DNA from 3 places in the Sinomonas sp. T428B genome. Region 1 is predicted to be linked to each of the others. Evidence: riboswitches for the same ligand, from Rfam matches in the RefSeq annotation. Region 1 holds a riboswitch; each other region holds the start of a gene.
What was found. A riboswitch is a leader RNA that binds a small molecule or an ion and turns the genes downstream of it on or off. The one in region 1 is predicted to bind S-adenosylmethionine.

Region 1 (3,265 bases):
CGGGGCCCTCGAGGGCCTCATAGGTGCGCAGGAACGCGTCGGTGAAGGCGAGGTGCACCCAGGCCTCGAGCTCGGGATCGTTCGCCGAGTAGGGGCGGCGGATCCCGGCGGCGTCCGTGTAGGTCCCCCGGACGGGGCGGTGCCGCCGGCGCACCCAGGCACAGGCCCGCGCCGCGGCGGCAGTGTCCCCGTAGGTGACAGTGAAGATCCAGCGGATCGTGCCGGCGAGCCGGGCGAGCGGGTCGGCGCGGTAGTCCGAGTGCTCGGCGACGCCGGCCAGGACGCCAGGGTGGAGGGCCTGGGTCAGGAGCGCGCGGATGCCCCCGACGATCGGGGACATGCCCCCGTGCACGGCCCAGACGGCGGAGCCGGGGCCGAAGTAGCCGGCGTCGTCGCCCTCCTCGAGGGCGAGCTGCCACGACGGGATGCCCTCCGACTGGCCGGAGAAGGTGAGCAGGAGGCGGCGCCGCAGGGGAGCGATGAGGCGTTCGACGGGCGGGCTGGGCTGTGTGCGTGTACGCACACTTCCAGCGTACGCCGCGCCCGCGGCAGCATCACAGCACGCCTGAGAGGGGCCCATCAGATGGGTGCCGCGATGCCGCCCGCGGGGTGGATGTGGCGCGCGCGGCCCCCTCCGATGAGGGGAGCCGGGGCCGCAGGCGCGTAAGGGCTACTTAGCCCAGAACACGTGGTTCGTGAGGGGGACGAAGCCGTCCGGATCCGAGACGTTGACTACCTCGCCGATCAGGATGACGTGATCCCCCGCGTCCACCGTCTGCCAGAGTCGACACTCGAGGCGCGGCACGTCGTCGGCCACGATCGGCGAGCCGAGCACGCCGGGCTCCCAGTCGAGCCCCGCGAACTTGTCCGTCCCCTTAGCCGCGAACCGCTTCACGAGGTCCCGGTGGGACTCGGAGAGGATGTGCACGGCATAGTTGTCGGCGCGGTTCCAGGTCTCGAAGGAGCTCGACGCGCGGTCCACCGCCCAGGAGACGAGCGGCGGGTCGAGGCTGATCGAGGTGAACGAGTTGCTCACGATTCCCGCGAGCGTGCCGCCGTCCGAGGTCGTGATGACGGCGATGCCCGTGGCCCAGTGCGCCATGGCGCGGCGGAGATCCGCACCCTCGACGAGGTCCAGGGGTGTAGCTGTCATGCTGCCCTCCAGCATTTCGGCCGGACGCCCAGTGTCTGGACGCCGTACTTGCCGCGGATGTCCACCGCGGCCGGATCCTCATCTGGGGCACCCCACTACGGGAGAGGGTTGCCGCCCGGCCAGCCAGAGCTTCGCGCCGGGACTCTTGATCCTGTCCTCAACCCTACGAAGGGGTTTCGGAGCGGTCCACCCTAGCGGAAACAGGGGGACACATGTGCTTTTGTGACGCCAGGGACGAGGGCCCTCAGGCGTCATATGTGCTTTTGTGACGTGAGGGACGAGGACCCTCCAGCACCGCCGGGGCTGGGCTCCTAGGGCAACGAAAAGGCTCCCCGGAACCGGCCGTCTTCTTCAGCCAGTTCCGGGGAGCCTTACCGTTGTTCGTCCGCTCAGAGCACCTTCTCGAGGAAGGACTGGGTGCGGGCCTCCTGCGGGTTGCCCAGGACCTCGCGGGCGTCGCCGCGCTCGATGATGTAGCCCTCGTCCATGAACACGACCGTGTCGCCGACCTCGCGGGCGAAGCCCATCTCGTGGGTGACCACGACCATGGTCATGCCCGCCTTGGCGAGGTTCTTCATGACGGCGAGGACCTCGCCGACCTTCTCCGGATCCAGCGCGGAGGTCGGCTCGTCGAAGAGGATGATCTCCGGGTCCATGGCCAGGGCCCGGGCGATCGCGACGCGCTGCTGCTGCCCGCCGGAGAGCTGGGCCGGGTAGTGGTCGCCGAAGGCGCCCAGCCCGACGTCGGTCAGGAGCTCCTGGGCGCGCTTGGCAGCGGCCTTCTTGTCCCCGCGCTTGACCAGCACGGGCCCGGCCATGACGTTCTCCCGCGCGGTCATGTTCGGGAACAGGTTGAACGACTGGAACACCATCCCGATCCGGGTCCGCTGCTCGGCGAGCTTCTTCTTGGGAAGGGCGTGGTAGGCGTGCTCGGTCTCGTGGTAGCCGAAGTCCTCGCCGTTGACCCTCAGCACCCCCGAGTCGACCGTCTCGAGGCCGTTGAGGCAGCGCAGCAGGGTGGACTTGCCCGAGCCCGAGGGGCCGATGATGCAGGCGACCTCCCCGCTGGCGATGTCGAGGCTGATGTCCTTCAGGACCGTCTTGTGCCCGAACGACTTCTTCAGGTTCCGGACGTGGATCGTGCCGTCAGGGATGGTGCCGGTGGGGGTGGTCATCGTGCCGCCCCTTCCGGGCTCGTCAGCGCCACACGCTTGGCCTTCCTCGGAAGGGTCGCCGCGGAGCGGTTGTACTTCTGCTCGAGCTTGGACTGGGGGTAGCTCAGCAGCAGGGTCATGACCAGGTACCAGAGGCTGGCCACGATCAGCAGCGGGATGGTCTCGTAGGTGCGGGCGTAGATCAGCTGCGCGCTCTGCAGCAGCTCCGCCACGCCCAGGACGGACACGAGCGAGGTCTCCTTGAACATGCCGATGACCTGGTTGCCCGTGGCCGGGATGATCGAGGGCATCGCCTGCGGGATGATGACCTTCCGCATCCGCATCCCGGCGCTCATGCCCAGGGAGTCCGCGGCCTCGAGCTGGCCCTTGCCCACGGCGGAGAACCCGCCGCGGATGATCTCGGCCATGTAGGCGGCCTCGTTCAGGGTCAGGCCCACCAGGGCCGCCGTGATCGGGCCCATGATCGCGTTCGTGTCCACGGCCACGCCGAGGTCGGTGAACGGGATCCCGATCCGCAGGTCCGGGTACAGGGCGGAGATGTTGAACCAGAAGATCAGCTGCACCAGCACCGGGGTGCCGCGGAACAGCGTGATGTACAGGTTCGCGGCGATCGAGACCGGCTTCACGTGCGAGGAGCGCATGACCGCCAGGGCCAGGCCCAGCAGCGTGCCCAGGGCCATGCTCGCCACGGTGAGGAAGATCGTGAGCATCAGGCCGCGCAGGATGGACTCGGCGAAGAAGTACTTCCCGACCACGCCCCACCTGAAGTTGGGGTTCGTCAGGACCGAGGCCAGGATCCCCAGGCCGAGCAGGATGCTGAACGCCCAGCCCGCGTATTCCGAGGGCGTCCGCAGCCGGATCCGCGGCTTGAGCGCAGAGCCGGACGCGTTCGCCGTGGGCTCGCTTCCGCGAGTGATGGTTTCCAGCATGGACATCC
Region 2 (3,265 bases), 1.9 Mb from region 1:
GCCCTCGCGCTGCGGCTCGAGGACGCCGCGCCGGGGAGCTGGATCATCGACACCCCCGGCATCCGCTCCTTCGGCCTCGCCCACGTCGACCCGGAACGGATCCTGCACGCGTTCGGCGACCTCGAGCCGGGGACCGAGGCCTGCGAGCGCGGCTGCCGGCACGACGCCTCGGCCGTGGGCTGCGGCCTCGACGCCTGGGTCGCCGAGGGGCACGCGGGCGACGCCGGCCCCGCCCGCCTCGCGTCGCTGCGCCGGCTGCTCGGGGCGGACCGCCGCGAGGAGGGCCAGGAGACGAAGGAGCTGGGCGCCCAGCCGCCCGGCGAGTGAAGCCCGCGCCTGCAGCCGTCCGACCCGCCGACGGGATAGCGTGGGTGCATGAACCACGCGCCCGAGACGTACAACGACGACCTCCGACTGGCCCACGTCCTGGCGGATTCCGTCGACGCCCAGACCATGGAGCGGTTCAAGGCCCTCGACCTCAAGATCGAGACGAAGCCGGACCTCACCCCCGTCACGGACGCGGACCGCGCCGCCGAGGAGGCCATCAGGGGCCAGCTCTCGCGCTCCCGCCCGCGCGACGCCGTCGTCGGCGAGGAGTTCGGCACGACCGGCCACGGCTCCCGCCGCTGGATCATCGACCCGATCGACGGCACGAAGAACTTCGTCAGGGGCGTGCCCGTGTGGGCCACGCTCATCGCCCTCGCGGACGGGGACGAGATCGTCGTCGGCGTCGTGAGCGCCCCCGCCCTCGGGCGGCGCTGGTGGGCCGCGAAGGGCGCCGGGGCGTACACCGGGCGCTCGCTCGCCTCCGCGACGCGGCTGCACGTGAGCAACGTCGCGAAGCTCGGCGACGCCTCGCTGTCCTACTCGAGCCTCTCGGGCTGGAAGGAGCGCGGGAACCTCGACGACTTCCTCTCGCTCACCGAGGACGTGTGGCGCACGCGCGCCTACGGGGACTTCTGGTCGTACTGCCTCGTCGCCGAGGGCGCCGTCGACATCGCGACCGAACCCGAGCTCGCGCTCTACGACATGGCCGCGCTCGTGCCCATCGTGACCGAGGCCGGCGGCCGCTTCACGTCGCTCGAGGGCAAGGAGGGCCCGTGGGGCGGCAACGCCCTCGCGACCAACGGCATCCTGCACTCGGAGGCGCTGGGCCGCCTCAACCCCGGGTACGACGACCTGCTCTGACCCGGACCCCGCCCATGTGACGCGGGCGTGTCACATTCCGCGTCATAGGGGCGGCGCGGGTGCGCGGGGGCGTGCCCGTGCCCTAATGTCGTGGACAGGTCACGAGTGCCAGCGCGAAACCCCGGTTTGCTGGCCGGCAACCCTCCAACCGCGGTGGGGTGCCCCGGGTGACGACCAGGCCGGTCCGGAGCGGATGCGGCAAGCGCGGACCCTGCGGTCCCTCACTCATGCGAGGTATGCCCCGTGAGCACTGCCCTCTCCCACGCCCCGATCATCTCCCGCGACGCGTACCCCGACGCGGCCGCGCCGCTCGCCGAGGTCGTCGGCTCGGAGCTGCGCGCCCCGCTCGTGGGCGGCGGCGAGGTCCGCTACGCGAACCTCGACTACGCCGCCTCGGCCCCGGCCCTCGCGGAGGTCGCGGACCACCTGAACGAGGTGCTCCCCTACTACGCGAGCGTGCACCGGGGCGCCGGGTACGCCTCCCAGATCAGCACGAGCGTGTACGAGAATGCCCGCGCGATCGTGCGGAGCTTCGTCGGCGGCCGCGACGACGACGCCGTCATCTTCACGCGCAACACGACCGAGTCGCTCAACCTCCTCGCGGGCTGCCTCCCCGCGCGCGGCGACGTCCTCTACCTCGACCTCGAGCACCACGCGAACCTCCTCCCGTGGCAGGCCCGGCCGCACCGCAGCGTCATCGCGGCGGGCACGATCGCCGAGACGCTCGAGCGCGTCCGGCTCCAGCTCTCCGACGGGGGCGTGAGCCTCCTCGCCGTCACGGGCGCCTCGAACGTCACCGGCGAGGTCCTGCCGCTCGCGACCCTCGCCGAGCTCGCCCACGAGCACGGCGCCCGCATCGCGGTCGACGCCGCGCAGCTCGCTCCGCACCGACGCATCGACGTCGCCGGGACGGGGATCGACTACCTCGCGTTCTCGGGCCACAAGCTCTACGCGCCGTTCGGCAGCGGCGTGCTCCTGGGACGGCCGGACTGGCTCGATGCCGGCCGCCCGCACCTCGCCGGCGGCGGGGCGGTCCGCGAGGTCCGGCTCGACGCCGTCACGTGGGCCGAGGGCCCGGCGCGGCACGAGGGCGGTTCCCCCAACGTGCTCGGCGCCGCCACGATCGCCCGAGCCGCCCAGGTCCTCGGGGACCTCGACGAGGGCCTCTGGCACCGGCACGAGCAGCAGCTGCGGGCCGCGCTCATCGACGGGCTGTCCGGGGTCGACGGCGTGACCGTGCACCGGCTCTTCGCCGACTCCGAGGCGGGCGACGGCGGCGACCCGGGCAGTTCCACTCCCGCCGCTGGCGGAGGCGCGATCGGCGTCGTCAACTTCTCCGTCGCGGGCCACGACGCGGGCCTCACGGCCGCCTACCTCTCCGCCGAGCACGGCGTGGGCGTCCGGGACGGCCGCTTCTGCGCCCATCCGGTCCTGCGCCGTCTGGGCCTCGCCTCGGGCTCGCTCCGGGCGAGCTTCGGCGTCGGCTCCCGGCTCGAGGACGTCGAGCGGCTCGTCGGCGGCGTCCGCCAGCTCGTCGAGAAGGGCCTCGGGCTCGACTACGTGGTCGACGCCGGCCGCTGGGTCCCCGCCCGGGACACGCGCGTCTTCCCCCACTGGGCGCCCAACACGCCTGGCACCGCGGGCGCGGCGCCCTGCGGCACCGACTCCTGACGCACTCCCGGCCGCCGGCCCGCGGCGGGCTGCGGTAGATTGCTGGGGGACGTCAGGAGGGAACGATGGGACGCGGCGGGCCGAAGCTCGGCGATGCACGACGGCGCGAGCTCGCCAGGGCGTTCGAGGCCGGCGGGGAGCACTACGAACGTGTGCGGCCGGGGTACCCCGAGGAGGCCGCCGACTGGCTCGTCCCCGCCGGCGCCCGCACCGCCGTCGACCTCGGCGCCGGCACGGGCAAGTTCACCGCGCTGCTGATCGCCCGGGGGCTCGAAGTCACCGCCGTCGACCCGAGCGCGGACATGCTCGCCCAGCTCGCCCGGCTCCATCCGGGCGCGCGCTGCGTCGTGGCCCCCGCCGAGTCGACGGGCCTGGCCGACGCGAGCGCCGACCTCGTTGTCGCGGC
Region 3 (3,265 bases), 2.7 Mb from region 1:
TCTGACCCCTGCTCGCCCGTCCGACTCCTCTGGTTCCTGCTCGACCCCGCGAAAGGATCACCCATGCCCACTGACCCCCATGAGCTGTCAGTCGCCCCGATCCCTGATCATCTCGAGGACCATGGCCACGCGCATGCGGCGGACCATGTGCTCCATGCCGAGGACGCGGGGTACCACAAGGGCCTCAAGGCGCGGCAGATCCAGATGATCGCGATCGGCGGCGCGATCGGCACGGGCCTGTTCCTGGGCGCCGGCGGCCGCCTGGCCGCGGCCGGGCCCTCGCTCGTGCTCTCCTACGCGATCTGCGGCGCGTTCGTCTTCCTCATCCTGCGCGCCCTGGGCGAGCTCGTCCTCCACCGCCCCTCCTCGGGCTCCTTCGTCTCCTACGCCCGGGAGTTCTTCGGCGAGAAGGCCGCCTACGTCTCGGGCTGGTTCTACTGGATCAACTGGGCCATGACCACGATCGTGGACATCACCGCCGCGGCCCTGTACATGAACTTCTTCGGCCGCTACGTGCCCTGGATCGGCGCCGTCCCGCAGTGGGCCTGGGCCCTGATCGCCCTGGTCCTGGTCCTGGCCCTGAACCTCGTCTCCGTGAAGGTCTTCGGCGAGATGGAGTTCTGGTTCGCCCTGATCAAGGTCGCCGCCCTGCTGGCCTTCCTGGCCCTGGGCATCTACTTCGTGCTCTTCGGCACCCCCACCGGCGCCCCCACCGGGTTCTCCCTGATCACCGACAACGGCGGCATCTTCCCCATGGGCATCGCCCCGATGATCCTGCTCATGCAGGGCGTCGTGTTCGCCTACGCCTCCGTCGAGCTCGTCGGCACCGCCGCCGGCGAGACCGAGAACCCCGCCAAGGTCATGCCCAAGGCCATCAACTCCGTCGTGGCCCGCATCGCCGTGTTCTACGTCGGCTCCGTCATCCTCCTGTCCCTGCTGCTGCCCTTCACCTCCTACCAGAAGGGCGTGAGCCCCTTCGTGACCTTCTTCGGCTCCATCGGCGTCCAGGGCGTGGACGTCATCATGAACCTCGTCGTGCTCACCGCCGCCCTGTCCTCGCTCAACGCCGGCCTCTACTCCACCGGGCGCATCCTGCGCTCCATGGCCGCCGCTGGCTCCGCCCCCGCCTTCGCCCTGCGCATGAACAAGGCCGGCGTGCCCTACGGCGGCATCGCCATCACCGCCGCCGTGTCCCTCCTGGGCGTGCCGCTGAACTACCTCGTCCCCGCCGACGCGTTCGAGATCGTGCTCAACGTCGCCTCCGTGGGCATCATCACCACCTGGGCCACCATCGTCCTGTGCCAGATCCAGCTCCAGCGCTGGGCCAAGCGCGGCTGGACCGAACGCCCCGCCTTCCGCATGCCCGGCGCCCCCTACACCGGCTACGCCACCCTCCTCTTCCTCGCCGCCGTCCTCGTCATGGTCCTGGCCGACTCGCCCTGGACCCTCCTGGCCACCGCCGTCGCCTGCGTCCTGATGGTCATCGGCTGGTACGCCTCCCGCGAGAAGATCCGCGCCATCGCCGCCGCCCGCGACGGCCACACCGGCGCCGCCCCCGTCATCGCCAACCGCCCCACCCGCACCCGCTAACCCCCACCAACCCAGCCACCACACGACGGCGAGGCCCACCACCCCAGGCGAGCCCCGCCGTCGTGCGTGGCCCGGTGGCCCGGGAGGCACTCACGGGCGCCGCGGACGCTCTGTGAAGCCCACGTTGCCAATCGTTACCGCACGCCCATGGTTGCTCCGGGCGGCCCATGCTACGTTCGATCGAGAGTAATGAGCGCCAGCGCCAAGCCCTGACTTGCTGGCCGGCAACCCTCCATGTGGCGGGGTGCCTCAGGTGAGTACTCGGCATTCGTTCGTTCGATACGCAAGCCCGAAGGAGCCCGTCATGACCGACACCGCGACCGCCCCGGCCGGGGCGGACGTCACCCCGCTCAATGACCCGGCAGCGCCGGAGACCCCAGGCGAGGAGAAGCTCGCCTACCGTCTCCTGACCGGTCCCGACACCCGCGAGTTCTGCGCCCGCATCTCGCAGGCCCTCGCCGACGGCTACGTGCTGCACGGCAGCCCCGCGGCGACCTTCAACGGCTCCGAGGTCATCGTCGCCCAGGCCGTCATCCTGCCCCACGCCATCGCGCGGGCAGACGCCGCCGTGGCGTCCGCCGTCGACTCGCTCGAGTACGAGGGCGAGGGGCACGCGTGAGCTACGCCGGGGACATCACGCCGCAGCAGGCGTGGGAGAAGCTCCTCGAGGGCGCCGTGCTCGTGGACGTGCGCACCGAGGAGGAGTGGGCGCACATCGGCATCCCTGACACCCACTCGACCGACAACGACCCGCTGTTCATCCCGTGGGTCTTCGCGGGGGGCATCCCGAACCCGGACTTCGTCAACGAGCTGACACTCCAGGCGCCCGAGCCGGGCTCCGCCGAGCTCGTCTTCCTCTGCCGGTCCGGCAACCGCTCGAGCTACGCCGCCGAGGTGGCCACGAACCTGGGCTTCACCGCCTACAACATCCTCGAGGGCTTCGAGGGACATCCCGGACCGGACGGGCAGCGCACCGTGAATGGATGGAAGAACCGCGGGCTGCCGACCAATCTGGGACAGGACTAAGTAGTTACGTGACGTTCGACATCAATGCCGCCGACTGGAGCGAAGACACCCAGGCTGTGCGCGGCGGACTCCTCCGCACCAACTTCCAGGAGACCTCCGAGGCCGTCTTCCTCAACTCGGGCTTCGTCTACGACTCCGCCGAGGCGGCGGAGCGGGCCTTCACCGGCGAGGACGAGCGGTTCGTCTACTCCCGCTACGGCAACCCGTCCGTGGCCACCTTCCAGGAGCGGCTCCGGCTGCTCGAGGGCACCGAGGCGTGCTTCGCGACGGCGTCCGGCATGTCCGCCGTGTTCACCGCGCTCGCGGCGCTGCTCGCCGCCGGTGACCGGGTCGTCGCGGCCCGGAGCCTCTTCGGCTCATGCTTCGTGATCCTCAACGAGATCCTCCCGCGCTGGGGCGTGGAGACCGTGTTTGTGGACGGGCCGGACCTGGACCAGTGGCGCGAGGCGCTCTCGGTGCCGACGACGGCGGTGTTCTTCGAGTCGCCGTCGAACCCCATGCAGGAGCTCGTGGACATCCAGGCCGTCTCCGACCTGGCCCACGCGGCGGGCGCGAAGGTCGTCGTCGACAACGTCTTCGCGACCCCGCTGCTGCAGAAGAGCCTCGACTTCGGCGCCGACGTCATCGTGTACTCGGGCACGAAGCACAT

Region 2: another riboswitch for S-adenosylmethionine. It lies ahead of ACUYMY_RS11630 (aminotransferase class V-fold PLP-dependent enzyme); the one in region 1 lies ahead of ACUYMY_RS02830 (flavin reductase family protein).
Region 3: another riboswitch for S-adenosylmethionine. It lies ahead of ACUYMY_RS15450 (DUF1737 domain-containing protein); the one in region 1 lies ahead of ACUYMY_RS02830 (flavin reductase family protein).

The regions. Positions count from the first base shown of each region.
Region 1 covers NZ_JBRAZR010000001.1:600,352-603,616, reverse strand. The annotation lists gene ACUYMY_RS02835 (oxygenase MpaB family protein) at 1-523, opposite strand, end outside; gene ACUYMY_RS02830 (flavin reductase family protein) at 671-1,153, opposite strand; SAM riboswitch class IV at 1,193-1,304, opposite strand; gene ACUYMY_RS02825 (amino acid ABC transporter ATP-binding protein) at 1,543-2,328, opposite strand; gene ACUYMY_RS02820 (amino acid ABC transporter permease) at 2,325-3,257, opposite strand.
Region 2 covers NZ_JBRAZR010000001.1:2,506,991-2,510,255, forward strand. The annotation lists gene rsgA (ribosome small subunit-dependent GTPase A) at 1-327, shown strand, start outside; gene hisN (histidinol-phosphatase) at 376-1,188, shown strand; SAM riboswitch class IV at 1,286-1,399, shown strand; gene ACUYMY_RS11630 (aminotransferase class V-fold PLP-dependent enzyme) at 1,432-2,859, shown strand; gene ACUYMY_RS11635 (class I SAM-dependent methyltransferase) at 2,925-3,265, shown strand, end outside.
Region 3 covers NZ_JBRAZR010000001.1:3,345,753-3,349,017, forward strand. The annotation lists gene ACUYMY_RS15440 (glutaminase) at 1-5, shown strand, start outside; gene ACUYMY_RS15445 (amino acid permease) at 64-1,590, shown strand; SAM riboswitch class IV at 1,776-1,886, shown strand; gene ACUYMY_RS15450 (DUF1737 domain-containing protein) at 1,895-2,209, shown strand; gene ACUYMY_RS15455 (rhodanese-like domain-containing protein) at 2,206-2,616, shown strand; gene ACUYMY_RS15460 (O-succinylhomoserine sulfhydrylase) at 2,625-3,265, shown strand, end outside.